One region of the Desulfitobacterium hafniense DCB-2 genome, then DNA from elsewhere that is predicted to be linked to it. Evidence: riboswitches for the same ligand, from Rfam matches in the RefSeq annotation. Region 1 holds a riboswitch; each other region holds the start of a gene.
The links. Region 1 has a riboswitch for glycine ahead of DHAF_RS24330 (alanine/glycine:cation symporter family protein). Riboswitches for the same ligand answer to the same signal wherever they lie in the genome.

Region 1 (10,588 bases):
CTTTATTTTTTCTCATTCTGCAGATTTTCCATAACCCCCCGATTATGAAAAACATCCTCCACCTCTAAAGTAATCTGACCGCCTTTGCTGCTGTCTTTGGGCTGCCCGCCATAATCCATGGCCTTTGAGCCGGACTCTTGGGTCTGGCTGATCACACCTGCCGGCTCCCATAATTGCCGTTTCAGCTCTTTGCCGGTATTCTTCTGGTCGTTCATCCGGGATTCCTCCTTTTGTCCTGACCAAATCATGGTCCTGTTATTCTGTCTTTAGAGTACCCGGAATCGACCAAAATCATGTCAAAAAAACAGTCCCTTCAGCGGCTCAGTAAGGGAAGTCACGCCGATGATGAAAAGCAATCCATAGACCAGTTTCTTGAATTGAGCTTCGTTGATTTTCTTTCTAAAAGGCTGACCGGCCACATAGCCAAGGACAACCGCCAAAATCATACTGACGAGGGTGATGCCAAAGGGAAGGGTGAAGCTTTCCCGAAACACAAGAATTTTTAAAGCGCTGGTCATAGCGTATTGAAAAAAGAAAAAGGTAACGGTGGTTGCCTGGAAGACGTCCTTGGTCAGATGCTTGATGAGCAGCGCGACAACAGGGGGACCGGGAATGGCCGCCAGGCCGTTGAGCAAACCTGAAGAAAAAGCAACCATGACAAATCCCTTGGAGGATGCATTGATATCCCCTTCCTCAGGAACTTTCTTCTCAAGGGCACTGCTTTTGAGTTGCACCCATTGATAGGCAACATAGCCGATAAGGATAATTCCCACCATCCCTTTTATGTACAGTTCATTCATATACCCACTCAGGACAACACCCAGGGCCAATCCGGGAATCCCTATAAGCAAAAGCCGGAGGACTAAATCCCGGCGGACTAAGCGCCGCATTTGGAACCCCTGCACCGAGGAACCCATCATGGATAAAATCATTCCCGCCAAAAGAGCTTGTTGGCTGGGCAAAACAAAAAGGAGCAGAGGTACCGCCACCAGCCCGAACCCAAACCCTGTCAAAACCTGAATAAAGGTGGCAAAGAACGTAATTCCACTCATGGCGAGCCATAATTCCCATGATAACATCTCCACACAAACACCCTCTTTAATCTAAACTTAATCTATTTATGACCCTCTGCTTTATGAGTATTCCCTTTTCTTCTCTGAATCTTGACAGCATTCCCTGTATTTCCTATAGTGAGTTAAGAAGGAAAGGTGATTCTTATGGCTCAAAAAACCAACGCCGCCCGCATCCTCGATCAAGCCGGTATAGCCTATGAATTAATCCCCTATGAGGTGGATGAAGCGGATCTTTCCGCCACTACCGTCGCCCAAAAGGTAAACATGCCTCCTGAATTGATCTACAAAACCCTGGTAACCCGAGGAGATAAAACAGGCATTCTGATCGCCTGCATCCCTGCCCATTATGAGCTGAACCTTAAAGCCCTCGCCCAAGTGAGCGGCAACAAGAAAATGGAAGTGGTTCCTCTCAAAGAAGTTCAGCCCCTGACCGGTTATATACGGGGAGGGGTCTCTCCTTTAGGAACTAAAAAAAAATACCCCGTCTATTTTCAGGAAGATATGCTCCAGCACGAGAAAATTGCCGTAAGTGCCGGGACGCGAGGCTTGCAGATCCTTGCTCTGTCTCAGGACCTGCTCAGGATCACCCAGGGCAAGGTTGGGCCCATCGCTCATCCTGCCTGAATCAACATAAATCTTCTCCTCACACCCTGAACTCCCTCCTCTCCTTGTATGAAGACGGACAAGAGGTAAATACTAACCTTATGTCACTTTGAATTACCAGGGTAAAGGAGAGATTCTATGAGCTTCCGGATTCCTCAGTTCAATCCGCCTGATTTTGACGGTGAGCCTTTGGCAAGTGCTCCCAATGCCACCCTTGTCGAAGTCCTTCAGGATGGGGTAGCCCCCGACCATTTCCATGGTATGTCAATCTATCCCGAATACTTTAAAATCAACGGCCAATGGCTCCTTGCTTCCCAAAGCCGCATGGACGGTGTTCCCGTGCTCATGGAGAACGGCACGATGCAAATCATCGAATTCCGCAATCTGAAAAAAGGCCATAAAGTGGTGATCGGGCGGACGGAAGATGCCAGTGAAGGCATTTATGTCTATGCCGAAGGTTTTGCTTCCAAGGACAGCAATAGAGATATTTTTGCCTTTCGCTCCGGCCGTTCCCGGGAGACGGCCTATTCAAAGGATTATAACCATCTTTATGATCTGCTGCGTCACGAAAAAGACAACGGTTATGTGGTCTGGGTGCTGGGACCTGCCGTGGTTTTTGATTACGACTCCCGGGTGGCCCTGGCCGCCTTGATCGAAAAAGGCTATGTTCACGCCATTTTGGCCGGCAATGCCATGGCCACCCATGATCTTGAGGCCGGCATCCTGGGTACTGCTTTAGGGCAAAATATCTACACTCAGGAGTCTCAGCCTAACGGTCATTACAATCATTTGGATATCATCAATATGGCCAGAAAAGCCGGGTCACTGGAAAAACTCATTGAAGCTCAGAACCTGAGTGAAGGTGTGGTCCCTGCCGCATTAAATAAGAACATCCCTTTGATCCTGGCGGGCTCTATCCGTGATGACGGTCCCCTGCCCTCTGTATGGGCCAATGTCTACGCAGCTCAGGATGAAATGCGCCGGCAAACCAAACAGGCCACCACCCTCATCTGCCTGGCCACCCAGCTCCATACCATCGCTGCCGGCAATATGACACCTGCTTATACCCAGAGGGATGGGCAGCTGCGTCCTGTCTACATCTATGCTGTGGATGTGGCGGAGTTCACCTTAAATAAGCTGAGAGATCGGGGGTCTCTCGAAGTCACCACCATCGTGGCCAATGTCCAGGACTTTCTCGTCAATGTCAATAATAATCTTAATGAATAACAACCCTATGCGAATGAAGCCAATTGCATAAGTTAAAACAGAAAAAGGCCCCTGGCCTAGAGGAGGAAAAAAGCATGAAAGTGAAGATTATCCAATCCCTTCGTCAGGAAGGGCTGGAGCAGAAAATGAATGCCTTCTTTCAAGAGCATGAAGGGAACATCGAAATCATTGAAATCCAATGGAAAGCTTTTTTAGAGCATTATGTAATGATCCTCTATAACGAGAAAAAATAGTCACGAATAAACCATCGTGACTATTTTTATACACTAATTATATAACGAAAGAGCTTTTTAAGGAAACAATTAAATTCAACACTAAGCTTTCCGGGGTGGTATAGTTCGGATCTACATTAAAGTAGCCGTGACGGGGAAACTGGAATTTATCCTGGGGTTTGGCCTCTTTCATATAAGGTTCCACAAACCCTTGCCTTATTTCCAGAGAATTGGGATTGATATAATCATCCTGAATTAACGGCTCATAGAGGCGAAACTCTGCCGGCACTGCCTGAGTGGCTTCCACCCAATGAATCGTCCCCTTGACCTTGCGGCCGGTAAATCCTGTGCCGCTTTTTGTTTCCGGATCATAGGTGCAACGAATCTCGATGATCTTGCCCTCATCATCCTTGATGACCTCTTCACACTTAATAAAGTAGGCATCCATCAAACGAACTTCATTGCCCGGGTAAAGGCGGTGGTACTTCGGCGGCGGGACCTCCATGAAATCTTCCTGCTCGATGTAAATCTCCCTGGAAAAAGGAATCTTGCGTTTCCCCATCTCAGGGTTCTCTTTATTGTGATCGGCATCCAGCCTTTCCACTTGGCCTTCCGGGTAATTGGTAATGACCACCTTCAAGGGACGGATGACCGCCATGGGCCGGGACACTTTGAGCTTCAGATCTTCCCGAATAAAGTGCTCCAGCATTTTGGAATCCACCACACTGTCCGCTCTGGCCACACCAATGGCTTGGGCAAAATTGCGGATGGCTTCAGGGGTATATCCCCGGCGGCGCAGCCCGGAGATGGTGGGCATTCTGGGATCATCCCAACCATCCACCACTTTTTCGTCCACCAGCTGCTTCAGCTTGCGCTTGCTCATCACCGTATTGGTCATATTTAAGCGGGCAAATTCATATTGATGTGGGACATGTTCCATCTCACATTCCCGAACGACCCAATCATAGAGGGGACGGTGATCTTCAAATTCTAAAGTACAGATAGAGTGAGTTATCCCTTCGATAGCATCCTCTAAAGGATGGGCATAATCATACATGGGGTAGATGCACCATGTGTCCCCTGTATTATGGTGGGTGGCATGGGCAATCCGATAAAGGACAGGATCCCGCATATTGATGTTAGGTGAGCCCATATCGATCTTAGCCCGGAGAACCTTTTCTCCGTCCTTAAATTCACCTTGACGCATTCTCTCAAAGAGCTCCAGGTTCTCGGCCACGCTGCGGTTGCGGTAAGGGCTTTCCTTACCGGCCTCAGTCAGGGTGCCGCGGCTTTTTCTAATCTCCTCAGCGGATAAATCACAAACATACGCTTTGCCCTTTTCGATCAGCAGAACGGCTCGCTTATGCATCTCCGCAAAATAATCGGAAGCGAAAAAGAGGTTGTCCCAGTCAAACCCCAACCACTTGACATCTTCTTTGATGGATTCTACATATTCAGTATCTTCTTTGACCGGATTCGTATCATCAAACCGCAAATTGGTTTTTCCTTTGAATTCGTCGGCCAAACCAAAGTTCAAACAGATGGATTTAGCATGCCCAATATGCAGGTAACCATTGGGCTCGGGGGGAAACCGTGTCGTGATTTCTTCTACCTTTCCCTCCCGTAAATCCTCAAGGATAATGCTGCGTAAAAAATTAGAGGATTTATTCTCGTTATCCACGAATACCAACCTTTCCTAGGGAATCTTATCTCCTACTGTAACGGAAGACCTCTCCAGTAGTGTTACCCGAATTCTCGTCCTTCACCCATTGCTGCTTATAAATGATAGTCTCCCGCAGCCTCCGGCTGATAAAGAATTTTTTCCACCTTAAAGCGGACGACACCACCGGGAACCTTCCAGTCGATGATATCTCCTTCCAGATAGCCCAGAATAGCCGTCCCTACGGGAGCAAGAATTGAAATCTTATCCTCCAGAAGATCGGCATCCTCAGGATACACTAAAGTATAGACGGTTTCTTCGCCTGTCTCCAGATCCTTCAGCAAGATTCTGGAATTCATGGTGATGGCATTCCCTGGGATCTTTTCAGAAGGCACCACATCCGCCCCATTTAACTCATGCTCAAGATCTTTTAAGTAATCCTTGTTTTTAGCGCTGCCAAACTCTCTTTCCTTATTGATAAGTTTGAGCAGACGCTCACGGTCCACAGCTGTAATACTGATCTTTCTACTCATTTCTCCTGAACCTTCCTTTTCTAATGATGAATAGCTAAATATAGAGCGACTATCGCCAGATAGCCGCTGTCAAAAGTTTATGTACTTCAAAAAAGGGAAAATCACTAAACCATTTTAATTATATACTATTTTCTATAATAAGTAAATGTTAGGCATATTCCCAAAAATAATTCTTGAATAAAATGGGAGCGGTAATTATAATTATAGATACAATTCCAGAAAATGCGGTGGCAATCTGGAATTTACGAAAAACTGCATAGGAATGCTGGATGAGATTTACGGGAGAAGGGCACGGCCCGCCGAAGAAGTTGAAACTTTCAGGTGACTGGAATAAGTCAGGGACCGTAAATTGACAGCACTCTGGAGAGACTCGATTAGAGCGCCGAAGGGGCAATACAATGACGTGTTGTTAAATCTCTCAGGCAAAAGGACAGAGAAGGAACAGGGACTGCTACAGAGCAATCTCTTACTTTTGTACCTATCGTCCGAATATTCAGAGTCAATCGCTAAGGATTGACTCTTTTTATATATAAATTGCCATCCTTTTTGCGGGAGGCTGCCGCAACGGAGATGTGCAGAGAGATGCGAAAAGAGAGATTAAAGGAGGAACACTCAATGGATGCCTTGCATAATTTTATCGTCTGGCTGAACGACTATCTCTGGGGCCCACCGATGCTTGCTTTGCTTTTTGGCACGCACTTATTCCTTACGTTTCGTACTCGTGGTATTCAAAGGCATATTTTTAAGGGGATCAAATTATCTCTTACGAAGGATCCTGATGCCAGCGGCGATGTGAGCCAATTCGGAGCTCTGACCACCGCTCTCGCCGCTACCATCGGAACCGGTAATATCGTCGGGGTAGCTACGGCCGTGGCTTTAGGCGGCCCCGGTGCCGTACTTTGGTGCTGGCTCACCGGGGTATTCGGAATTGCCACCAAATATGGGGAGGCCTTATTGGCGGTGAAATACCGGGTTAAAACCGCTGACGGCACCATGCTGGGCGGCCCTATGTATGCTTTGGAAAGAGGCCTGGGCCAGAAGTGGCTGGCTGTACTCTTCTGCATCTTTACTTCTATTGCCGCCTTTGGTATTGGCAATATGACTCAGGCTAATTCTATTTCCGGCATGCTGAATTCTCAATTTAACGTCAACCCTATCATTACCGGTCTTCTCTTAGCTTCCCTCACTGGAATTGTAATCATCGGCGGAGTGAAGTGGATCGCCCGGGTCTGTGAAAAATTTGTCCCCTTTATGGCGATTGCCTATGTCCTTGGTTGTATCATTATCCTGATTATAAACGCCTCCTATGTCTGGCCCGCCATTGTCTTGATCTGTGAATCGGCTTTCACCCCCACTGCAGCCGGCGGCGGATTCGTCGGTGCCAGTATCATCATGGCCGCCCGTTACGGGATTGCCAGGGGTCTTTTCTCCAATGAATCCGGTTTGGGTTCCGCCCCCATCGTCGCTGCCGCCGCTCAGACCAGGAATCCTGTCCGTCAGGCTCTCGTCTCGGCCACCGGTACCTTCTGGGATACCGTTGTCGTCTGCTTAATGACCGGTCTGGTCGTGGTCAGCAGTGTCCTTAGCAACCCGACCGCCGCCGAAGGGTTAAAAGGCGGTGATTTAACTTCTATGGCTTTTAGCCAGATTCCAGTAATTGGCCCTATCGTTTTAACCTTCGGGCTTTTGACCTTTGTTTTCTCTACCATCCTGGGCTGGTCTTACTATGGTGAAAGAGCTGTGGAATACCTCTTTGGCAAAAAAGGCATCCTCCCTTACCGCCTCCTCTGGGTTCTCGCTGTTTTAGCCGGTTCTTTGGTCACTCTGCAATTCGTCTGGGATTTGGCGGATGCAATGAACGCTATGATGGCTATTCCCAACCTTGTGGCACTCCTTCTTTTAAGCGGAGTTATTGTCTCGGAAACCAGGAAGTATCTATGGGAAGATCGTCTGGATGAAGCCTCTGATGAGCCCATCCCCGTCATTCAGAATAAATAAGCTCTCGGTGGAGCTCAGTCTGCTCAATGATAGTTTTCGCATAGATGACAAACTACGAGACACCTCTCCCTTGCGGAGAGGTGTCTCTCTGTGCCTTATCCTATCCCATAGAACTGGGGAGAATTTCTAGCCAGTAGTTATCCGGATCATTGATAAAATAGATCCCCATGGCTTCATTTTCATAACAGATGCAGCCCATTTTTTGATGGTGTTCATGAGCTCCCTGGAAATCATCCACCGTTAAGGCCAGATGAAACTCATTATCGCCCAGATTATACGGTTCTGTTCTATCCCTTAACCAGGTAAGTTCCAAGGCATGAGCGGTTACCCCATCCCCCAGATAAATAATAATGAATTCCCCGCTCTCCGGAGCTATACGCCTGACTTCCTTTAACCCTAATGCCTCTTCGTAAAATTTAAGACTTTTCTCCAGGTTCAGCACATTGATATTATTGTGTGTAAATTTAAATTTCATGGCCATCATCCCCTTCGTTTATTTTAGACACGCTTTCTTTTCCGAGAATTAATTATCGACGAAACTCTCTATTGTCTTGCATATTCATCCATATTATAGTAATTTTTTATAGAGAACACAATCTTCCGATCATTTTAGATGAGGTGATTTTTATGAAAGCTCCCCTCGAAAAGCTAGGACTTCGTATTGAGTATATTCAGCACAGTGGTTTCATCGTGGAAACCGATAGGGAGTTCCTTGTCTTTGACTATTATCAAGGTCAAGTCCAGTTGCCCAGCCATAAGCAGATCACTGTTTTTTCCTCCCATGTCCATCCGGATCATTACAATCCTGAAATCTTCCAGTGGCAAACCCACTATCCTAATACTCACTATATCCTCAGCTCGGATATCCAGGGCCATCCTCAACTGCCTCCAGGCCAGGAGAACCTTACTTTCTTATCCCCTTATGAAGAAGTTCATCAGCATGACCTGACCATTAGAACCTATGGGTCTACCGATGCGGGTGTTTCCTTCCTTGTGGAACTGGGCGCAAAGGAAAGGCTCCATCTCTTCCATGCCGGAGACCTTAACTGGTGGCACTGGCGTGGAGAACCCGAAGCAGATATTCTGTGGGCAGAGAAAATGTTCAAGGAAGAAATCGCCAAACTCAAAGAAGAGCGGATCGATATTGCCTTCTTCCCTGTGGACCCCCGGCTTGAACAGTCTTCTTGCCTGGGAGCGGAGTATTTTATTCAGGAGATCCATCCCCAAATCCTTGTCCCCATGCATTTTTGGGATGATTACCCCTCCATTGGCTCCTTTGTCGAAAAAATGACCGCTTCCCCTACAGCAATCTTAGACATCAAGCAAACCAATCAGTGCTTTGCCCTCTAAGCAGGGGATGGCGATCCGCTCAGAGGGAATTCACCCAGATACTCAATGGGATCCAAGGATACTATCCCTATGGATTCAATCATCACCTCAATAGAGCGAAAATCTTTTAAGATCTCTCCCAGCACCTTAGGAATATCCTCCACAGCCGTTTCCATGGAAAGGGTGCAATGGGGATGCCAGATCTGGGGTTTGTAATAGTCCCACCCCTGCTCCTGCCAAGCCGCCAAAGCGGCATGGAGCATTCCATGAACTTGAAACAGATCATGAGTCAAGTTAGGGGTCAAAAAGATGGTTCCTTTATGAAGAGGGAAAATCCCTACTTGAAGAAATACCAACTCAAAGGAAGGAACGGCTTGAGCCAGAGTCCCCAATATTTCCTGAGCCTTGGTCAAATCCAGATCATTATAGATAGCTAAAGTGATATGGGGCCGGCCATTGGTGCAGGACATGCATTTGCCCAGATTCAGGAGAGCTAATGACTCCCATAGCCTCATTATCGATTGTTCCGCTTCTTCATTGAAGTAGAGATTAATTGCATAGCTCATTCCATACCTCCCCATAGATTATTGCTTCCTTCTACTTTAAAACCCCCGCAGGATAATTGCAAGCCCTGGACAAAAAGCCAGATATTCCGCACCCGCGGGAATATCTGGCTTAACTTCTTTAGTTCTGACTTCTGAATTACACTTTGAACCGTTTGATTTCTTCTTGTAATCTGCTGACGCTTTCCTTAGCTCTGAGAATCTGCTCTTTAACTTCAGTGGATTTGATGCTTACTTCTGCCGACTGATTGGCAATTTCCGCCGTGCCGACGGCACCACTGTTGGCAGCTTGGGCTACCCCGCCGATGGCATCGGAAATATTTTGGATAGACACCAGAAGCTGCTCCGTGGTAGCACTGAAATCGGCCACCAGCTCATCGACGAAATTGGCATCTTCGCTGTATCGCTCTGCTACATCCAGCATGACTTGATAGTCATTATTGACATCCACAGACATGAAAGACAGCAGCCCATTGGAGCTTTGGGAGAGGTTATCGACAGCACTGGTTACCTTGGTGGTAACCTCCTGTATTTGCATAACCGCTCCTTTGGATTGTTCGGCAAGTTTTCTGATTTCCTCTGAGACCACCGAGAATCCTCTGCCGGCTTCACCCGCCCTGGCCGCTTCAATGGCGGCATTCAGGGCCAGCAGGTTGGTTTGCTCGGTGATCTGCATGATGGCATCTGTCAATAAATCGATTTGACTGACAACCTTGGACTCAACAATCGCCTTTTCCAGCTTGGCCTGGGTCTCGACAAAGATATCGGCGGCTTTCTTCTGGGCTGTATGGACATTTTTCTTGGTATCTTCCGCTCTCCGGGTGATTTCCTGGGATGAGACTGCCCCCTGTTGGGATTTGCCGGCGATCAATTGCACTGCTTTTTCAATTTCCTGGGTCGTTGCCGACATTTCTTCCGATGCTGCCGATGTTTCTTCCGTACTGGCCGCCACATCTCCGGTAGTAACAGAGATCTCTTCCAGGCTTTTGCTGAGATCCACTACATTATCCATGACAGCATGCACTTTTTCTTCGATAGCCACCGATTCGCTCTTAATACTGTTGACCAACTGCTTAATCGAATTCTTCATATGATTAATGGCGTTGGTGATAGCCCCCACCTCATCTTTTCTGGCCAGAAACCTTGAGTCGATTTCCTGGGAAAAGTCCCCGTTTGCCACAAGCTCCAAATACTGAGCCGACTTTTTGATGGGTGTGGTGATTTTATTGGCGGTTATGGTAATCAAAACCGTGGTGAGCAACAACATGACAACTGAGACTATGAGCATCATTAAGGCTACGCTGTTTGCCCCCTGGGTTAACTCACTTTCGGACATTAGGGAGGCTAAAATCCAATCTGTTCCATCAACTTTATGGGGATTAACTATGTA
Region 2 (10,588 bases), 1.3 Mb from region 1:
CTCATCCGGTGTCCCTTTAAAGGACGGATTAAAAAACCCAATACCTTCCGCCATATTTTTCGATATTTGTCCGTATTCTTCTTCGCTTAAGAAGAGCCTTGCCATACTGTCATTAAAAATTTTCACTTCATTGTTCTCTGCGTGGTATGCCCTGGAAAATGTGCTGACCAGTGCCGTTACACTTTTCTGTTCCATTTTAATCACCTCATATACTTAATACACCTGGAGCCTACTCAGTACAAGGCTTGTAATTTTTCTCATTTTATGGTACATTAAGTACAAGAAATCAAAGAAATTCACATTTCTGTCACATATATTGTGGCAGATTTTTTATTTTTTACACAGGGAACAAAATGTCTAAGCTTTCTTTGGTTTGCTTTATCACAGGAACCCCTCCCCTAAAACGAAAAAGACTCGCACAGACGAATTCCAGATAGTAATATATGACAAGGTATGTCTTTTGGGATGGAGATGATGGGACTCGAACCCACAACTTCTCACATGCGAAGCAAGCGCTCTCCCGGTCCGTGCTTAAAGCACCCTCAAAATAGTGCTTGATTGATTGTTAATATTTGTTATTCAGAAAGAGGTTCGGTTATCGCCATCAAAATCTCATTCATTTTAGCATAATCACACAAGAAAGAAGCAGCGCTTGCTTCAACCATCTGCTTGTCGGTCACTTGAGAAAAGTCCACTTGATAACCTATGTTTTCAGCCAGATATTCGATAAAGAGCCTTTGCACTCTACCGTTACCTTCCCTAAAAGGGTGTAGGGCATTAATCTCGCTAAGGTAGAACGCCAAACGAAGTGGAACTTCATCTCGGGGGACGTCTTTAAGGTAGTTTTCTTCTTTTAATTTCCGAAATAGTATATGGGCATTTGGTTCAATAAACTGATAGTTGCAGAACATATTGCCTTTTGCCACGTTAACGCATCGAAGTTTGCCAGCCCATTCGTAAACATCGCCGAATACATACTTGTGGATCGTTTTCAAATGAAGCAGATCAAAATCACCTCGTATAACGTTTAATTTGGCATTTGCAATTCGCAAAGAGGTGATTTCTCTTTCTGCTATGCGCAGTTTTTCCGCATCCTCAATTCTCAGCTTGTTTATCAGCACATTAGAATGGGGATAGCAATATTTGTGATCCCATTCATAACTGTAATCATAATTGTTGTTCATGGTCATAGTCGTGGGCAGCTGTATGCTTTTTAACGAGTTCAGCTATGGTTTTCTCAACCAATTTATCATTTCCTGCACAATATCTGATTCTATCCTTATCAGACTGCGTAAGTGGCATTCCTTCCATCGCCATGGAGCCGTTAACCTCATCAATTAATTTTTCTAAATCTCTCACCTAAAACCACCTCGTCTTATTATACCATATTTTTACTTAAAACTTAAACAATAATCCAGGCTAAACCAATAAGAGCTACACTAGTCGAAAGATATGCCAGAATATTATGCGTTCATATTTACTGGTTAATTTATCTTTATAGCAGTTAGCTTATCTGCATCACTAGATAATTCCCATTTTTAATACAGGAACTCCGATATTATTGGCATGGTTAAGAATTCGTTTTATGCTTTTTGTAGACATATCTGTTAATAAAACAAAGACGGTATAAATCTGAACATACCTAAAAATGGTCAGATATTATACCGTCATTTATTTCATGATAGAGATGATAGGATTCGAACCCACGACTTCTTACATGCGAGGCAAGCGCTTTCCCACAGTGCTAGAGCTACATCCCCACGTCTTTAGCTAAGAGACAGGCTCCCGCGTCTGCCTCATCAAAATATTATTCCTAGTACTTAATCACCGTCAAAAGCATTTTAAACCGTTTCCTGGCTTCCAAACCGTGGGGAACGTCGGAGGGCATGATCAGGGTCTCTCCCTCTTTCACGATCAAGACTTTATCTCCGATGGTGATTTCCGCTTCGCCATCCAGAATCTGCACCATGGCGTCTCCCGAAGTGGTATGAGTGCTGATTCCCTCCCCCTCATCCAGGGAAAACAGGGTAATGCTGACGATAGGAGTCTGAGCAAGGGTGCGGCTGATCACTTGTCCCTGTTGGTAAGTAATCAGCTCTTTCAGGTCCAGAACTTGGGAAAACTCAATATTTTTCATAATTTGTGCCATTATAAAATCCCCCTTTTTCCTGCAGGCCATTTGCTTATGATTCAATCATTTGCTTATGACTTATTCTAACCTGAATTACCCTAAAAAAATGTGATTGGAATCACTTTCCAATTCTCTTTTTCAGCAAAGGACAATTTTAGTTGGATAGACTGGTTATGGGGGCAGGAATTCTGCCGCCCCGCCGGATAAATTCACGGGAAGAGAAGGGGTTCAGCTTAATCACCGGGGCGCTGCCCAGCAGTCCGCCGAACTCAACCCGATCCCCCACCTTTTTGCCGATGGCCGGTATCACCCGTACCGCGGTTGTCTTCTTATTAATCATGCCGATAGCAGCCTCGTCGGCGATAATCCCGGCGATGGTTTCCGGCTCCACATCTCCGGGGATAGCGATCATATCCAATCCCACCGAGCAAACACAGGTCATGGCCTCCAGCTTCTCGATGCTCAGGGCGCCGACTTCCACAGCTTCGATCATGCCTGCATCTTCGGAGACAGGGATAAAGGCTCCACTTAAACCGCCCACATGGGAGGATGCCATGGCTCCTCCTTTTTTCACCGCATCATTAAGCAGGGCTAAAGCAGCCGTGGTCCCATGGGCGCCGCAGCGTTCCAGTCCCATGTTCTCAAGAATTTCTGCTACACTGTCTCCCACAGCCGGGGTCGGTGCCAGGGAAAGATCCACAATGCCGAAGGGAACCTGCAAAGCTTGGGAAGCTTCTCTGCCAATCAATTCTCCCATGCGGGTAATCTTAAAGGAGGTTCGTTTAATGAGGTTGGCCAGTTCTCCCAAATCCGCCTGGGGGCTTTTCTTGACGGCATGGGCAACGACGCCGGGACCGCTGACCCCCACGTTGATCACCGCCTCCGGCTCTCCCACGCCGTGAAAGGCTCCGGCCATGAAGGGATTATCCTCCGGGGCGTTGCAGAAGACCACGAGCTTGGCTGCGGCGATGCCATCCTGAGCCGCTGTCCGCCGGGCGCTGTCCAGGATGACTTCCCCCATCCTCAGCACAGCATCCATATTGATTCCGGATTTGGTGGAACCGATATTCACCGAGGAGCAGACAAACTCTGTCTCCGCCAAGGCTTGGGGAATCGCTTCAATTAAGGAGCGGTCTCCCTTGGTTAAGCCTTTTTGAACGAGGGCGGAAAAACCTCCCAGGAAGTTAATCCCCACCGTCTTGGCCGCTCTGTCTAAGGCTTTAGCCAAGCGGACCATTTCTTCGGGATTAAAGTTGGAGCCTAAAAGGGCCACCGGAGTTACCGAGACTCTTTTATTGACAATAGGAATGCCGTAACGAGCGGCTAAGCTTTCCCCTACACTGACTAAATGCTCAGCTTGACGGGTAATTTTATCGTAGATTTTTTGTTCCACCTGTTGTACATCATCTCCGGCACAGTCCAACAGACTTATGCCCATAGTGATGGTACGGATGTCTAAATTCTCATTTTCCACCATTGCAATGGTTTGCAGTATTTCCTGAGGAGCCAGATGCATTTTCACTATAATCCCCCCTATACTCGATGCATGAATTCAAAAATATCTTCATGCTGGACATTGACCTTTAAGCCCCGGGCTTCTCCCTCGCTTTGCAATTGCTTGGTGAGCTCGGTTAAGGAGGAGGCCGTGGATTGAGTAACATCCACGATCATAATCATGGTGAAAAAACCCTGGAGAATAGTTTGACTGAGATCCAGGACATTGATGGATTTTTCAGCTAAGCGCCCGGTCAGCCAGGCGATAATTCCTATTTGATCCTTGCCTAAGATGGAAATAATCACGCGATTGGACGTATCACGGGTTGGTTCTAAGCTCATTTTTCTTTACCCCTTTTCTTTTTTGTTTTTTTCCTTTCTTTTCACCAATAAAAAAAAGCCAAATCTTAAGTTTGACTCCGGTACACGAGCATTTGCGAACCCGCTTATTGGCAGTTATCGCCTGCCTTAGCATCGTTCACAAACTATGCGCTCTGTCCTTTTGCCTGAGAGATTGAACAGCTTTGCTGTCTTGCCCCTTCGGCGTCCTTGCGGAACTCTCCAGAGTTCTGTCCGTTTTCAGTTCATCATGGTTAGCTTACCCTGTTCTCCTGAAAACCTCATCCAGTTATTCACTTCTTTTCAGTATTATAAACATCCTTGCTCATAATTGCAAACCTTTGTTTTTAAGACTCTCCCTAATATAATAGAAGTGAAGGTAAATTACTGCTCAATTAAGCAAACCCATTAACATAAGGAGTTGAGGTATTGACTATGAAGGTTATTGCTGTTAATGGCGGCCCCCGCAAGCAATGGAACACGGCTACATTATTGCATAAAGCCCTTGAAGGAGCGCAATCTGTAGGTGCCGAAACAGACCTGTTTCATCTTTATGATCTGAATTATAAAGGATGCATCAGCTGCTTTGGGTGCAAACGCAAGAACTCCAGCCGGATAGGGCATTGTGTCCTTAAAGATGAGCTGACCCCCCTTTTGGAAGAAGTGCTGAAGTGCGATGCCCTGCTGCTGGGTTCGCCCATTTACTTTGGCAATGTCACCGGAGCAATGCGCTCCTTCCTGGAGCGGCTGTTTTTCTCCCTTCTTTCCTATAATGAAGGCCAGCGTACTTTTTTCCCAAGAAAAGTGGCCTCAGGTTTTATCTACACGATGAATGTTCCCGAAGATTTCCTGCCTCAGCTTGGTTACGAAGCGGTTTTTAAAGCCAATGCCCGCAGCCTCGAACTCCTTAATGGACCTTCCGAATATCTCCTGGCCACAGATACCTATCAGTTTGACAACTACTCCAACTATGAAGCCTCTCGATTTAATGAGCAGCATAAAGCCCAGGTGCGCCAAGAGCGATTCCCTCAGGATTGCCGGCAAGCCTTTGACCTGGGAGCCAGGCTGTCCGGGCGTAATGCTGAATAGATCGTGAAAACTCTCTCCCTCCCCTATTTTTAATATATTATGGTTTGGCGGATTGGTTTCCAAACAAAAACGCATCCCAAATTGCGGATGCGTTTTCGCCTGTTTATCGCCTTTAATCCAGATATTGAGATTGGGTCAACCTGATCATCTCCACCTTAGAATCCGGCTTCACATTCGTATTGACCAATTGGTTATCTTCCCTGTTATAGTCGAAGATCATGAGCTGACCATCCTCCAGCAGATAGAAGCCTTCCAGAGGTCCTTCACCATGTCTGCTTTCAAAGGGTTTGTATTTGTCAGCATACACGTCCTTAATTCTCTCAGCGGTATCTCCTACCTTGGCACCGAGGTTGGTGGCGAAGTCCGCGGCAATAGCGTCAATCTCCAGCACTTTGCCGGAATCTTTTCCGACAATGAGCCTGATGCCTTGCTTATACTCTCTGCTGTACCAGGCTTCAGGGAAATGCCCAGGCTCATCATAGAAAGTTTCTTGATAGTCCTTGCCTAAGATTTTCTCTGCCTGGCTGAAGGGATCGCCCAGATGGATGTTTCCCAGGCTGGCACTTTGTTCTGTCTCGTTACCTTGTCCTACACCAGGGCCTGTCTGTCCTTGGTCCCCGACCGGCAAATCCGTCCCTACCTGCTGCCCGGGTTTATCCAGATCAGCATTTTGATCCTGGGGCGTCTTGGCCGCACAACCCGCCAGTAAAAGCACTGAAGCCAAAATAATCAGGAATCTCTTAAACACTGTGCATCACCTCGGTAGTTCTTCTTAACAGAGAGTATCTCCATCCCCATTTCTTTTACTCTTTTCACTGGGATTATTTTTTGCTCCGGGAAAGAGTGCGCTTTACTCCAAAAGCCCCTCCTCCCAGAACTACCGCAGCACCTAATCCATAAAGCATAGCGTCGGAACCTTCTCCTTGAGCCTCGTCACTTTTAGCGGAAACACCCTCCGCCTGCGCCTCATTCCTTGTCTCCCCACCGGAAGCCAGAGGATTCACAGCCGGCTCAGCTCCGCCTGCAGCTGCGGCTAAAGGCGAAGCGAATTCCCCTTCAACCACTTTCACCTTTTCCTTACCGAACCTATCATAAAGATATTGAGCACTTTCTTCACTATAAGGCTGAATGCCGATCTCTACATAATCACTCATAAGGCCGGTATGAGTGACAGAAAACCCCTTGTCCCCGAACTCACCGCGATGTTCCTCGAAGATAAATTGATAGATCCCTTTGTTCAGTTCCGCCAGTGCCGGATCAACTTCTTGCCCAGGGCTTACCACCGGATCACTGGGTTCAACCATCATGCTCGCCAGGGCCGGCTGGACACCTGAAACCTGGCCCATATCTCTGTCTTCACTTGCATACACCGGAGCGGAAGCGGCCAGAGTCAAGCACATCCCCAACATCAAAGTTCTAGAAATTTTAAATTTAAACATAGAATCCCCTCCCATTCCAATACCTCGAAGCATCATAGCTGCTACTGGTATATAAGACGGGAGGGGATGTTTCTATCTGACGATTTTCTTCATCCGTTTTTTGGAATTCAAATCACTAGAAACTAAAGGCTATAAACTCATTGGTCAGTTGCTCACTGATCTTCGTAACACGATTCAAGGCTTCCGATATGGATTTGGCCTCCGTTTGATTGATTGTGGAGCTATTGAGTATTTTGTTAATAATTCCATCCATGTCCTTAATTTCTCCGGCTAAGAAGTGGAGCAAAGGAACGGTGCGATGATTGGTTTGTTTTATATTGGCAACCAGCTGCTGGATGAATTGGATGGATTGCTTGCTTCTTTCCGCCAACTTTCTTACTTCATCGGCGACCACAGCGAAGCCTCTCCCCGCTTCTCCGGCACGAGCTGCTTCAATAGCTGCATTAAGAGCCAGCAGATTGGTTTGATCCGATATTTGTTTGATGGTATTAATCAGCTCATCAATCTTCTGGGTATTGGTATTGAGATCATTGGTAACTTCAATGGTTTCGTCGATACGCTCCACTTGCCTCTGGATGCGGTCGTGGGCTTCATGGATACTTGAATTCGTATCCTGCATAAAGTTCACGATACCTTCCATTGAACTCATAACTTCCTGAATATGAGCATTTAAGTCAAAGCTGATCCCTTGGGTGTTGGACAGTATTTGATTAAAATTAAATTCTACCACCTTTTCGGTCAGATGCAGTATATCCTCAGGTTTAATGGCCCGATTAAATCCGATAATAGATACCCTATGTTTATCAAAGTATTGTCCGTAATGAGTCCAGAGAACTCCCTTAGGCCCTACATAGCCCTGCATGCCAACGATGTAATCAGCTTGCTGCAATATTTCCTTAGCCTGATCATTAGTCATCTCAGTAAATGGGAGAAGACTATAATTTACATGGTCGACCTCATGCTCATGAAGGTATTGCTCTATGGCTTTGGCCTGGGAACCGTTATTGTTAAAGATCACCACATTGGCTCCTGCGGGAAGGCGGGCAACTCTTATGTAAAAAAGGTCTTCGGGAACGAGCTCCAGAGGGAAGATCTTTTGTCTGACCACATATTTAGAGGCTTCCTCCACCCTTGTGGGAAGGACAATATAAAGATCGTCGTTTAAATTGGCCGGAACCTTTTTGATATAATATTTGTTTCTCATCTGGACTTTATGTCCAAAGTATAGAGAGGTGACTCGGTGCAATTCATCAGCGACTGCCTGGGAACTCCCGATGGTAGATATATTCATTAAGCGATTATTCATTTTCCACCCCCATCATGTGAAAGTAACCACAATGATTAATGTATACACAATTTTGACATTTCTCTGCAAAAGTCCTCTATTCTTTCAATATGATTTTTTAATGCTAACGATTAAAATAAATGAGGTTACACCTTCCACGTAAAAAGGGGCTGCTGCGCAATGAAATAGTTCATTTCGCAACACACCCCCGATTAGCACTCCCTAAAGATGCTGCCCCAAATTGCCAGGTAAATCCTTGATAAATTTCTTCTTTACCTTCGATGTGATACAAGTCCATGGGTTTAGTCAGTTCCGGCGGAAACGGATTTTGCAATAAATTAATCTTCATGAGCAGCTCAGAAACAAATTGAGAACAGAAGTAGTGATTTTCTCTGCGCATGGGGATTTTCATGGCGGCAGTAAACAGCCCTAGAAAATTATATCTTAAGAATTGGTCGGCTGCTATAAACCGAGACAGTTCATTGATCAACATCGCGTGTTGAATTTCATTGATTTTTATCCGGTAAACAATACATTCGCAATTGCTCTTTTTTAAAAAAACACCCTTATTAAAATTTTCTCTAATAAAGCCGGCAGAAAATGGATTGTTGGGCGTAACCCGTCCAAAAGAATACATGGTTTTCAAGTCATGGTCAAGGCTGATGGATGTATGAACATATTTTTCCCCAGTAAAAAGAGTCAGAACCCTGGAAAGCCATGTGCCTGTTTTCGAAAACACAAGATAAACATACAAGGTTCGAAACACCTCCGCAGTTACTATCTTTTACGGCGATCCGGTCCGGTCAAAATCAAAAACAGGAACACACCAAAGCCGACGAGAAAAAACATCATCAGTGAAGCTATGGCAATAAACACTTCCCCTGTAGCAAATCCGGCAACTGCAGCCGAAAACATACCAAAGAGCAGCAGTCCCACCGACAAAGCATAAAGCCCTGCTCTTATCTTATTCATAGCATACTTTTGGCGGGTTTCTCTGGTCAATAGGCTGTATGTCAGCAGGGCACCACCGGCAACGATAAATATTCCTGACCCTGATATACTAACAGCATCCAGCTTCATGAAGTATAACATAGCAACATTAAAAAATCCAAATAAAATTATCAGCGACCCTGCTATAGTTCCGGCGAGAGAAATTCTTGCCGTCATGGTGGAATAAACGGCTTGTTTTGCTTTATCCTGGCCAATCTGCCGCATCTCCGCCACCAAACCGCTCAAATCCCCTAAGGACACGATCGCTTCCTTAAACGCCTGGTCTTCACTTATCCCCCTATTTTTATAGTCTAAGGTTTTCTCATTCAGATTGGTCGTTATCTCCTCCTTTAGATCAAAGAGCTGCTGACTTGCCCCCACTCCGGCGAATAAAGCGTCGATATAGGCTGAGATTTTATGCTCCAACTCGTGTTCAGTCTGTCTCATGTCCACCCATTCCTTCCTGATCTATCCTATTAAGAACCAACTTATCCAATATCTTTTTCGCCAGGCACCAATCCTTGATATTTTTCTCGTAAGTTTCCAAACCCTTATCTGTAATCCGGTAATATTTTCTTCTGCCGCCGGAGGTTTCGTCTCCCCAATAGGAAACGATACAACCTTCTTGTTCCATGCGCCGGAAAGCTGTATAGAGAGTCGCCTCTTTCAGTTCATATTGATGGCCGCTGAGCTCAATTATCGTCTTATAGATCCCATAGCCATAACTATCCCCTTGGCGCAAAACATTTAAAATAACGGTATCCGTATGCCCACGAATAAGATCGGTAGAAATTGTTGCTGCCATAGACTCTCACCTCTTGATATATAACGTATCACACATTACTATGTGTGTCAAAGTAATATGACAGACACTTTCTCATCAATTATTTTTTCATCAGTTATTTTTTGCACTATTATTATTGTTAATATTTCTATACGATAGTATAATATTAGTCATAAGGATAAAAATATACTATAGTATATAATCATTAGGGAGGCTTTACCGAGACATGATGAATAGAAGAGAACGCAAAAAAGAAGAAACCAAATCAAGCATCATCCACTGTGCCCTGGAACTATTCAGGGCGAAAGGCTTCCCGGAAACTTCTATGGAAGAAATCGCTGAAAACGCCGATATTTCCAAAGGCACATTGTACAACTACTTTGAAAATAAGGAGTCCATACTCAGTGCCTATGTTCAATCTGCCATCATGGATTTCGGCGAGGAGATGGAGGCTCAACTCAAGGAGCACAGAGGAATCGCAGCACAGCTTCGGCTCTTGCTGGATTTCAGACATGATTTTTTCGGCAAAGATCCGGAGCTGACAGCCATCTACTTAAGTTTCAGGATGCAGACCCTTTTTAATATTCCCTCAGCCAATCCTTTCAATCATCCCCACCGCAGTGGGTTAGAGAAGGTCATTCTCAATATGATTGCCGAAGCTCAAAAAAACGGGGAAGTGAGGAAGGACATCCCGACTCTGGTTTTAGCCAGGAATTTTCAGCTTATCACCGTAAATTATTTCATCTCCTGCCAGTTTGTTCAGGAACCTGCAGAGCTGGAGCAGTTGCGGGAGCAGCTCATTGAAGTGCTTTTAAGTGGGGCTAAAGCTTAAGGAGGTCACGTTATGGAAGAGCATTACACTTTATTCTTTAATGATATTGATCAAAGGGATCTGCCACTCGTTGGCGGAAAAGGAGCAAACCTTGGAGAAATGACCAAAGCAGGCTTTCCTGTACCCTATGGTTTTTGCGTAACCACCGCAAGTTACCAAGAGTTCCTTAGGGCCAATAACCTCCCTGCCTATATAGCTGAAACCA
Region 3 (10,588 bases), 920 kb from region 1:
GAAACGGGAATACAGTACGGATTGGGTCTTTACACATGAAATAAAAGGTCCGGACGAGCACATCACCACGTTTCGTCAGTGCGCCATATGCGAGCTTGGAAAACGCGAAGACTGCTTTGCTCTCGTAAAATATATCTGTAACATTGATTTTATTACCTATGACCAAATGGGAGCGAATCTGATTCGCACCCAAACGCTGGCCGACGGCGATGATGTATGCAGATTTCATGTTGTAAAAAAAACGAATGTCCGTCATCCCCCGAGCCGGTAAAGATGCGTGCAGCACCTCTTCACCAGCTCCTCGCCGTACGTGATCAGCAAAACAATTTTCCCTCCGGGCGGCGGTTCGCAAGCAAAGGATTTTCTATTTCCGCTTCATACACGACCACCGGAACGCATAGCGTTTTATTGTAAAAAAACCCGTCCCAGGACAAGAAACTCCTCTTCCTGTGACAGGTTTATTTTATTAGCGTTGTTCTCATTCGAATAGTATACGTACAGCATCCCTATTGCCTCATTACCAATGGGGATGCCGAGTGAGTTCTTACTCGATAATAACGTCCAGCAAATCCCCATTTTTTAAACCAAAGGCATTGCCTTCGTCCGTATCCACATGCATATCCAGCGCATAATTGGGGTTTACCCGAATCAATACCCGTTCAAAGACCCCGGCCCGTGGCCCGGTGACTTGGACCTTGACATGATCTCCATCTTTTAAACCGTATTTTTCAGCATCTTGCGGAGTCATATGAATATGGCGGGCAGCAATAATGGTTCCGGCTTCGATCTGCACTTTTCCGGCAGGGCCAACCAGCTCCAAACCAGGCGTTTCGGAAAGATCTCCCGAATCCCGGACCGGGGGTTTGACGCCAAGCTTAAAGGTGTCCGTGGCTGCCAATTCCACCTGGGTTGCTTTGCGGGCAGGTCCCAGCACCCGGATATTGGCCATGGTGCCCTTTGGCCCCACCAGGGTTACCGTTTCTTCACAGGCGAATTGACCGGGCTGGGATAAATCCTTGGTCCGGGTCAACTGATGTCCGGCACCAAATAAAATTTCAATATGTTCTTCAGAGAGATGAACATGGCGATTGGAAATTCCTACGGGAACTTTAAAGGTTTGCATTATAATAACCTCCTGGTTTAGATTTTGCAAGCTTCTCGTATGCACATTGATTAATTATACTCCACAATTCGGCAAAAATCTGTATCTGAAAATTGTTACTTTGGCTTAAGGGTTTTTTAAAGGGTTTTCTTAGCCTTTCCTAAAGCTGCTTGGGGCATTACATGTTGTTCTGGAAGAGAGGCGAAAGCCGAGTCTCCAGGATTTTGCTTTACACCAGTCGCTCCATAAGCTGCGCGGACAAAACTACCGCTCAAGCCCTCCGCTCCGAAAGGTACCCCGCCAAATCGCTCCTGCTCAATGGCGGGTTGGAAACGTCCTGTTTCCAACCTTTCTCCGCTGCATGCTTTTCGCGAAGTTTTGTTTCCGCTCGCTTAAATTCGCTTCCTTTCATAAAGCAAAATCCTTGGGCTGCTTTTCGGGTTTGTGCATGCAAGGTTTTGTAGGATAAGTTACCGATCCAAGCAGCTTTTTCCGTCTTTACCGACGCCGCTTAAGCGGCATGGTCGGGTGTCTTGGGAAAGGCTATGGGAGCTAAGAGAGGCCTTGAAGATGCCCCCAAAAAAGTATCGAAAGATCTCCCGCCAAAAAAACGGCAGGGAGATCTTTTTACTAATCATAGCCTTCTGATTACTCACTAATGGCTGCTGCTATGGCGACAAAGCCCTTACTGCGGTTTCCGCCAGCGCAGATCGGGTTTGCGGGCAGCCCCTGTTTCATCCAAACGGGTTACCAGGGTATCATGGGGGGCATTTTTCACCATTTCCGCGTCCTGCTTCACTTCTTCAGCGATTTGGATCATCACTCGGGCAAATTGCTCCAGAGTTTCCAGGCTCTCAGTCTCTGTAGGCTCGATCATCATGGCCTCTTCCACAATGAGGGGGAAGTAGATCGTCGGGGGATGGTAGCCATAATCCAGAAGCCGCTTGGCAATATCCAAGGTATGGATGCCATAGTTCTTGAGATTTTTGGGAGTGATGATAAACTCATGCATGCACACCCGGTCATAGGGCAGGTGATAATGCTCTTTCAGGATGCTCATCAGGAAGTTGGCGTTGAGGACGGCATTTTGAGAGGCGGCTTTCAGCCCTTCTCCGCCTAAGGCCCGGATATAGGCATAGGCCTTTACCAGGACTCCGAAATTAGCCTGAAAAGCTCTTACCCGGCCAATGGAGAGCGGACGGTCCTCATCCCATGAGTAACGGCCCTCAGGGGTCCGGATTGCCACGGGTTTAGGCAGATAGGGAGCGAGGAATTCCTTCACCCCTACCGGGCCTGACCCTGGGCCCCCGCCGCCATGGGGAGTGGAGAAGGTCTTGTGCAGATTAAGATGCACCACATCAAAGCCCATATCCCCGGGGCGGGCTATTCCCATAATGGCATTGGCGTTGGCTCCATCATAATAGATCAGGCCCCCCACAGAGTGGATGATTTCAGCGATTTCCAGGATGTTTTCATCAAATAATCCCAGAGTGTTAGGGTTGGTCAGCATCAAGGCAGCCACTTCATCATTGGCCACCTGGCGCAAGGCCTCGATGTCCACCCCTCCCCGCTCATTGCTGGGCACCTGAACAATGTCATAGCCGGCCATGGCCCCTGTGGCCGGGTTGGTCCCATGAGCGGAATCGGGAACAATAACCTTCCTGCGCTTAACATCCTGACGGTGGTCATGGTAGGCCTTGATGATCAGAATCCCGGTCATCTCCCCATGGGCACCGGCAGCGGGCTGTAATGTAAAGGCATCCATGCCGGTAATCTCGGCAAGTTCCTCCTGGAGTTCAACCATCAAACCCAGGGCACCCTGAGTTAATTCTTCCGGCTGATAGGGATGAATCTGACTGAAGCCCGGCAAGCGGGCCAGTTTCTCATTAACCTTAGGGTTATATTTCATGGTGCAGGAGCCTAAAGGATAGAAACCCGTATCCACTCCATGATTGAAGGAAGAGAGCCGGGTGAAGTGACGGACCACATCCACCTCGGAAACTTCCGGCAGTTCAGGTTCCTTATCTCTTAAAAACTCTTGAGGAATCAGATCCTCGAGAGGAATTTCCGGCACATCGCAGGAGGGCAGGCTTACCCCTGTTCTCCCTTCCCTGCTTAGTTCAAAAATCAGCGGTTCCAAGGCTCTCATTTTATCTCCCCCATTCCGGCCACCAGCCTGTCAATATCTTCCTTGGTCTTGGTTTCCGTTACGCAGAAGAGAAGATGCTGATCCAGCTCAGGGTAGAAGCGGGAAAGCTCCAGACCGCCGATGATCTTATGGCTTAAAAGAGCTTCATTGATTTTGCGGGGACTGACCTCAGTCTTGATCACAAATTCATGGAAGAAAGGACCTTGGAAAGCAAGGCTCATGCCGGGAAGCTTGCCAATCTCCTCAGCCCCGTAATGGGCCTTCTGCAGATTAAGCCTGGCCATCTCCTTTAATCCCCGTTTTCCCAATCCCGAGAGATGAATGGTAAAAGCCAGGGCACAAAGGGCCTCGTTAGAACAGATATTGGAGGCTGCCTTTTCCCGGCGGATATGCTGTTCCCGGGCTTGCAGAGTGAGCACATAGCCCTTCTTGCCGTTTTTATCTTTGGTGGCGCCTACGATCCGCCCCGGCATCCGGCGTACATATTTTTCCCGGCAAGCCAGAAACCCCAGATAGGGACCGCCGAAGTTCAGGGGATTGCCAAAGGGCTGACCCTCGCCGACCACGATATCCGCCCCCAGCTCCCCGGGAGATTTAAGCAATCCCAAAGACACCGGATTAACCGCCATCACCAGCAGTCCGCCCTTGGCATGAGCCATTTGGCCGATCTCTACAGCTTTTTCGATCATACCGAAGAAATTAGGGCTTTGGATCAGAACCGCCGCCACCTCGGTATTCAATGCTTTTTCTAAAGCCTCAGAGTCTACAGCTCCCTCCTGATAAGGGATCTCCAGGATTTCCACCCCCCGGGGAAGCAGATAGGTCCGGAGGACCTCCCGGTATTCCGGATGAATCGTTTGAGGCACCAGGACTTTCTTTCTCCGGGTGGCGTCACAGCTCATTAAAGCTGCTTCGGCGAGGGCCGATGCCCCATCATACATGGAAGCATTGGCCCCGTCCATTCCGGTCAGCTCACAGACAAGGGTCTGGAACTCATAGATGGCCTGCAAGGTCCCTTGGCTGATCTCCGGTTGATAAGGGGTATAGGCCGTATAGAACTCCGAGCGCAGCAAGAGCTGATCCACATAGCTGGGGATAAAATGCTCATAAGCCCCCGCTCCCAGATAAGAGGTATACTCTTCCACCGTTTTATTCTCTGCAGCCAGCCTGCCCATATATTTTACCAGTTCCAGCTCAGACAGCCCTTCCCGAATCTTCAATTGGGCCTGGCGCCGAACGCTTTCCGGGATATCCGCAAAAAGCTCTTCAAGGGAGCCCACGCCAATCCGGGTGAGGATCTGTTCCTGCTGGTCCACCGTGTTCGGCACATAATTCATTTATTGGCCCTCCTCCGCAAGAAACGCCTCATATTCCGCGGCTGATAAGAGTTCATCCAATACCGTCAGATCATCCACTTCCACCTTAATCAGCCATCCCTCACCATAAGGATCATCATTGAGAAGTTCCGGAGAATCCAGCACCTCTTGATTATAATCGATAACCTTGCCGCTGACCGGAGCAATCATATCCGACACGGCCTTGACGGATTCAACGGTTCCAAAGGCCTCCCCGGCCACCACCGTGGTATCGTTATCAGGCAGCTCCACAAAGACCACATCTCCTAAGCTGTCCTGAGCGTGAGCCGTAATCCCCAAAGTCACAGTATTTCCTTCGACCTTAGCCCACTCATGAGATTTGCTGTACTTTAATTCTACTGGATTCATACTATCATCCTCCTTATTTTGCGGGGAAAAGGAACAGGTCCCTAACCCCATTTAATCGTGTTTTTTAACATCCCCAGTGCTCTGCAGCACTTAAAACCTGCCTTGCCCGGCGAGGACGATTTTCGCACCGCTTTACCCCTGCCGTTTGTAGAACAGTGAAGGAATAATCCGGGCTTTAACGGCTTTCCCACGAATGATCACATCCAAGGTTTCCCCTATTTGAGCATACTCCGGGGGAATCAAGCCAAGGGCAATGTTTTTGTTTAAAGTAGGTGAAAAAGAACCTGAAGTAATAAAGCCGATTTCTTTACCCTCTTTCTGAAGGGGATAATGGGAGCGGGCTATGCCCCGTTCGATCATTTCCAGGCCTACCAACTTTCTCGGCACTCCCTTTTCCTTCTGGGCTGATAACGCCTCTTTACCGATAAAGTTATCCTTCTCCAGCTTGACAAAAAACCCTAGCCCGGCCTCCAAAGGTGTGATATCCGGCCCCAGTTCATTGCCGTATAAAGGCAGCCTGGCTTCAAAACGGAGAGTATCCCGGGCGCCCAGACCAATGGGCTGAACTCCCTCCGACCCTCCAACCTCGAGAATTCTTTCCCACATCCGGGGAGCATGCTCGGGAGGCAGGTAAATTTCAAAGCCGTCTTCCCCGGTATAACCTGTCCTGGAAATCAGGCAAAGGACTCCGTCCACTTCCCCATGCTTAAACCAATAGTAGTTGATCTGTGCTAAATCCATACTTGTCAGCTTTTGCAGGATTTTCTCCGCCCAAGGGCCTTGCAAAGCCAATTGGGCAAAGTCCCCGGAGCGATTTTCCAGACTTATTTCGAAGCCCTCAGCTTGAGCCTGCATCCAGGCAAAATCCTTATCCGTATTGGAGGCATTGACCACCAGCAAAAAATGCTCCCGGCTATAACGATAGACCAGCAGATCATCCACCACACCCCCAGCAGAGGTGCACATGGGGGAATACTGAATCTGGTTATCCTGAATTCGCGACACATCATTGGTCAATAGGTACTGCAAAAAAGCAAGGCTATCCTTTCCCTTCAACTCCACCTCACCCATATGAGAGACATCAAAAAGCCCCGCTTTGCTGCGCACGGCCTTGTGCTCCTCAATGACTCCGGCGTATTGAACCGGCATTTCCCAGCCGCCGAAATCAATGAGCTTCGCACCGGCCCGGCGGTGCTGCTCATACAGTGGTGTTCTTTTTAGTTCCGTCACTTAGGACACCTCCCTAGAATTGAGTATTAACCAAAACCGGAAAAAACATTATTGAACATAGGGAAAATAAAGAAATGGGTAAAATAAAAAACAGAGAATAGCACGTCGCGCTACCTCTGTCCTTTGACCTGAGAGATTTACCCTTTGCTTGCGGGCTACCCCTTTGGTGTTCTCCGCTGAGAAGCTCTCCAGAGTTTCGTCTTCCAGCAGTACTTTTGCCTGAGAGTTTCCCTTTCTGAACAGGCGACATTCAGGAAGTTTCTCCTTCGGCGCTCAGGATGTCGAGTCTCTCCTACTGGAATCATTCGAAGCCATATGTATTTTTACCTGATATAGATTGACTATATTTACCTGCTTTTATTATAGTCAGCAAACCGATTTTCGTCTACACAAATATCCCATTTCTATGAAATAATTAAATGTACAATGATTATTTCTTACAGCTTGTGGGCCAGCTCGTTTAATTCAGTGCCGACCTGCTGCAGCTCCTCCACCATCTGAGCAATCTCCTGAGTGGCCTTAGCTTGTTCTTGAGCTATGACATTGTTTTGAAACACCCCATTGGCGATCTCTTCCATGGTATCCTGAAAGGTGCTCAGCAAATTATTGATTTCATTGGCTGAACGGTTGCTTTCATCGGCCAGCTTGCGCACTTCTCCCGCCACTACCGAGAATCCTTTTCCTTGTTCTCCGGCACGGGCCGCTTCAATGGCCGCATTAAGCCCTAAAAGATTGGTCTGCTTCGACACCCGGCGAATGAATTCGGTGACACCTTCCGTGGCCTTAACATGCTCTTTGGCATTCTGGGCTACCGTAGCCACAGTCTGGCTCACCCCCGCCACCTCTTCCGAAGAAGCCGCCATTTCCTGGATAGCCCCAGCCGCTTGTTCCAGAGCCTCTCCCATCCTCTCCACATGAGCCTTGAGAACCTCTTTCAGCTCCTCATCCCGGAGTAAAAAAGCAATCATCGCCGCTGTGACCTTCGCTACAGGACTAACGCTATCCAAAGGGCCGGCCACGCCAAAGGTCCCCAGCTTTTCCCCCTCGAGGACAATGGCAATGTTCATGCCTTCCCGTTGTTTTCCCTGAGAATTCATTTCATCTTCCGCAGTGATTTTAATGTCTTGGATAGAGGTCGTCATGATGCGGTGTGCACCCGCATGGGCAATGCCAACCCGCTGTTTAGCCGAATCGGCGATAATGGTCCCCGTAGCGTCACAAACAATGCCATGAAACCCACTTTCGGTATAAATCAAATCCACAATCCGGTTGGCCAGACTTTCTGTAAGCCTCATTCTCTTCACTCCCACCTCTGCAGGTCTTAATTTGAGCATTTAATTCAAAATCCCAGAAGAAAATCAAGTGCAATTTAGTACCTGATCCTAAAAATTAGACAAATAAATCCACTGGTTTTCATCACTAAATATAATACTAAGTATTCAAACTATTGTCCATGGATTTGCCCTTAATAATAAACGTTATCGTTTTAGATACATTAAACAAGACTTGAGCAGATGGTACCGCCCAAGTCTTATTTAATGGAAATATTGAAGAAATGCTATTTTTTAGAGATGGCTTACAACAGAGGCACAGCGGGGGCAGAGGGTGGGATGCTCCTGATTCTCCCCAACTCCTGTATCGTAAATCCAGCAGCGCTCGCATTTTTCTCCTGCCGCCGAGTTCACGGCTATACCGAAACCAGCCAGGTCTTCTGCCATGCTCAGGCCCTCAGGCTTCTCTTCGCCTGCACTATGGAGCTGAACTGCCGAGACGATGAAGATTTCCGACAGATTGGGAATACCTCTTAAGAATCCTTCCAGCTCAGCATTGGGATACAGGTCTACCTGAGCTGTCAAAGGATGGTTGATCAATTTATCCTGACGGGCTTTTTCCAAGGCTTTTGTTACCTCGGAGCGGACCGCCAACAGAGTATCCCATTTTTTCTCCAGCGCTTCATCCAGCCATTGCGGAAGGGCCTCGGGCATTTCCTCAGTTTGGACATGGGAACCAGCGGGCACCCCTGGGACATAAGGCCAAATCTCATCCGCCGTATAGGTCAGCACCGGCGCCATCAAGCGTACCAGGGCATTGAGAACATCGTAGAGCACGGTCTGAGAGGCGCGGCGCAGAGTGGAATTCTTTCCTTCCACATAAAGCCGATCTTTCACGATATCCAGGTAAATGGCGCTTAGTTCCACAGCGCAGAAGTTATGCACCGAATGATAAACCCAGTGGAATTCGTACTTCTCGTACCCCTGCAATACCCGCTGAGTCACTTTGCCCAGCTGCAGCAGAGCCCAACGGTCAATCTCCGGCAAATCCTTGTAAGCCACCCGGTCCTTGGCCGGATCAAAATCATTGAGATTGCTCAGCAGGAATCTTAAGGTGTTGCGGATCTTGCGATAGGCTTCGGACATTTGCTTCATAATCCGCGGTGATACCGCCACATCGTTCTTATAATCGGCGGCGCACACCCAGAGTCTTAAGATATCCGCCCCCATCTCCTTCGTTACCTGCAGGGGGTCCACTCCATTGCCCAGGGACTTAGACATTTTGCGTCCTTTTTCGTCCACCAGGAAACCATGAGTCAGAACTGCCTTATAAGGAGCTTTTCCATAAGCGGCTACCGATGTGGACAAGGAGGAGTTAAACCAGCCCCGGTGTTGGTCCGATCCTTCCATATAGAGGTCGGCGGGCCAGGCGAGCTCCTTCCGTTCCATCAAGACGCTGGTATGGCTGGTTCCGGAGTCGAACCAAACATCCATGATATCTGTCTCTTTGCGGAAAGACTTACCACCGCAGGCACAGGTGAATCCTTCCGGCAAAAGTTCGGCGGCGGGACGGAGAAACCAGGCGTCAGACCCTTCCTCACGGAAGATCTCCTGAACCTTGGCAATGGTCTCATCGCTAATGATCTCTTTCCCGCAATCCTCACAGTAGAAAATGGGAATGGGAACCCCCCAGGTCCGTTGCCGGGAAATGCACCAGTCTCCCCGATCAGCTATCATGTTATAAATACGGTCCTTGCCCCAGGAAGGAATCCATTGCACCTTGTCGATTTCCTCCAGGGCCGCTTTGCGGAAGCCATCGATGGAAGCAAACCATTGCTCTGTGGCCCGATAGATAATGGGGTTATTGCAACGCCAGCAATGAGCATAGCTATGCTTTATTTTATCCTCATGAACCAAGGCGTGGAGATTCTTAAGATCTTCAATGATCACCGGGTTCGCTTTGTCCACTTTCATGCCTGCATAGGCCCCGCCCTCAGCGGTAAACTTCCCTTGATGATCCACAGGGCAAAGCACAGGCAGCCCATATTTTTTACCCACATTAAAGTCTTCTTCCCCATGTCCGGGAGCGGTATGAACACAGCCTGTTCCTGCTTCCAGGGTAACATGCTCTCCCAGAATGAGTACAGAATCCCGCTCGATGAAAGGATGCTTACAGATAACACCTTCCAGCTCTTTGCCTACGAAACGCTTTTCCACGGGGAGTTCAAGGTTCCAAAGGGAACGCAGGCTCTCCAGCATCCCTTCAGCAACCAGCCAATGCTCCTTCTCCACCTGCACCTGGACATAGCTGAACTCTTCATGCAGGGTAATGGCCAGGTTGGCAGGCAAAGTCCAAGGGGTAGTGGTCCAGATGATGACAAAAGTGTTTTCATCAGTAAGGACCCCTTTTCCTTCCTTAACGGGGAACTTGACATAGATGGCATGGGAGGTCTTCTCAGCATACTCGATCTCCGCTTCCGCCAAAGCCGTTTCACAAGAAGGACACCAGTAGACCGGCTTTAAGCCTTTATAGATGTATTTCTTGCGGGCCATTTTACCAAAGACTCCGATTTGAGCAGCCTCATACTCTTTCTCCAGGGTTAAATAAGGATTCTGCCAATCTCCCCGCACACCTAACCGCTTAAACTGCTCTTTCTGAATGCTGATATATTTTTTGGCATACTCTTTGCACATCCGGCGGAATTCCACCACCGAAACAGCATGGCGATTAACCCCTAATTTCTTGATGACCTGTTGCTCGATGGGCAGACCATGAGTATCCCAGCCGGGAACATAGGGGGCGTCGAACCCTGCCATGGTTTTGTATTTAACGATAATGTCTTTGATCACTTTATTCAGAGCATGGCCAAGGTGAATATCACCATTGGCATAAGGAGGGCCATCGTGAAGAACAAATTTCGGCCGCCCTGCCCGGGCCTTTTGCACCGTAGCATAGATATCTTCTTCTTCCCATTTCTGCAAAATTTCCGGCTCCCGCTGGGGCAGGTTTCCCCGCATCGGAAAGTCCGTTTCCGGTAAATTCAATGTATTCCGGTAATCCATCGTTATAATTCCTCCTTGTTTCGATAAAGCTAGCTCTTCTGAATATAAA

Region 2: linked by a shared signal. The riboswitch ahead of DHAF_RS05650 (ACT domain-containing protein) and the one ahead of DHAF_RS24330 (alanine/glycine:cation symporter family protein) in region 1 are both predicted to bind glycine.
Region 3: linked by a shared signal. The riboswitch ahead of gcvT (glycine cleavage system aminomethyltransferase GcvT) and the one ahead of DHAF_RS24330 (alanine/glycine:cation symporter family protein) in region 1 are both predicted to bind glycine.

Annotation. Positions count from the first base shown of each region.
Region 1 covers NC_011830.1:5,201,442-5,212,029, forward strand. The annotation lists gene DHAF_RS24300 (hypothetical protein) at 3-215, opposite strand; gene DHAF_RS24305 (sulfite exporter TauE/SafE family protein) at 297-1,085, opposite strand; gene ybaK (Cys-tRNA(Pro) deacylase) at 1,218-1,697, shown strand; gene DHAF_RS24315 (putative NPN-dependent ornithine cyclodeaminase) at 1,815-2,903, shown strand; gene DHAF_RS26240 (hypothetical protein) at 2,978-3,136, shown strand; gene DHAF_RS24320 (glutamine--tRNA ligase/YqeY domain fusion protein) at 3,174-4,796, opposite strand; gene rnk (nucleoside diphosphate kinase regulator) at 4,892-5,308, opposite strand; glycine riboswitch at 5,659-5,752, shown strand; gene DHAF_RS24330 (alanine/glycine:cation symporter family protein) at 5,924-7,306, shown strand; gene DHAF_RS24335 (VOC family protein) at 7,407-7,790, opposite strand; gene DHAF_RS24340 (MBL fold metallo-hydrolase) at 7,934-8,656, shown strand; gene DHAF_RS24345 (2'-5' RNA ligase family protein) at 8,653-9,201, opposite strand; gene DHAF_RS24350 (methyl-accepting chemotaxis protein) at 9,338-10,588, opposite strand, start outside.
Region 2 covers NC_011830.1:1,213,013-1,223,600, reverse strand. The annotation lists gene DHAF_RS05680 (class I SAM-dependent methyltransferase) at 1-195, opposite strand, end outside; gene DHAF_RS05675 (Fic family protein) at 576-1,190, opposite strand; gene DHAF_RS05670 (hypothetical protein) at 1,168-1,359, opposite strand; tRNA gene DHAF_RS05665 (tRNA-Ala) at 1,683-1,760, opposite strand; gene DHAF_RS05660 (cupin domain-containing protein) at 1,814-2,149, opposite strand; gene DHAF_RS05655 (PFL family protein) at 2,286-3,653, opposite strand; gene DHAF_RS05650 (ACT domain-containing protein) at 3,665-3,967, opposite strand; glycine riboswitch at 4,110-4,200, opposite strand; gene DHAF_RS05645 (flavodoxin family protein) at 4,400-5,053, shown strand; gene DHAF_RS05640 (hypothetical protein) at 5,166-5,801, opposite strand; gene DHAF_RS05635 (hypothetical protein) at 5,875-6,492, opposite strand; gene DHAF_RS26730 (methyl-accepting chemotaxis protein) at 6,608-7,111, opposite strand; gene DHAF_RS05625 (hypothetical protein) at 7,968-8,531, opposite strand; gene DHAF_RS05620 (permease prefix domain 1-containing protein) at 8,555-9,214, opposite strand; gene DHAF_RS05615 (PadR family transcriptional regulator) at 9,201-9,572, opposite strand; gene DHAF_RS05610 (TetR/AcrR family transcriptional regulator) at 9,778-10,383, shown strand; gene DHAF_RS05605 (phosphoenolpyruvate synthase) at 10,396-10,588, shown strand, end outside.
Region 3 covers NC_011830.1:4,282,151-4,292,738, forward strand. The annotation lists gene DHAF_RS20115 (L-2-amino-thiazoline-4-carboxylic acid hydrolase) at 1-271, shown strand, start outside; gene DHAF_RS20120 (phosphate propanoyltransferase) at 545-1,123, opposite strand; gene DHAF_RS20125 (hypothetical protein) at 1,240-1,449, opposite strand; gene gcvPB (aminomethyl-transferring glycine dehydrogenase subunit GcvPB) at 1,788-3,251, opposite strand; gene gcvPA (aminomethyl-transferring glycine dehydrogenase subunit GcvPA) at 3,248-4,588, opposite strand; gene gcvH (glycine cleavage system protein GcvH) at 4,589-4,975, opposite strand; gene gcvT (glycine cleavage system aminomethyltransferase GcvT) at 5,108-6,205, opposite strand; glycine riboswitch at 6,318-6,401, opposite strand; glycine riboswitch at 6,403-6,510, opposite strand; gene DHAF_RS26625 (sugar diacid recognition domain-containing protein) at 6,643-7,500, opposite strand; gene ileS (isoleucine--tRNA ligase) at 7,771-10,539, opposite strand.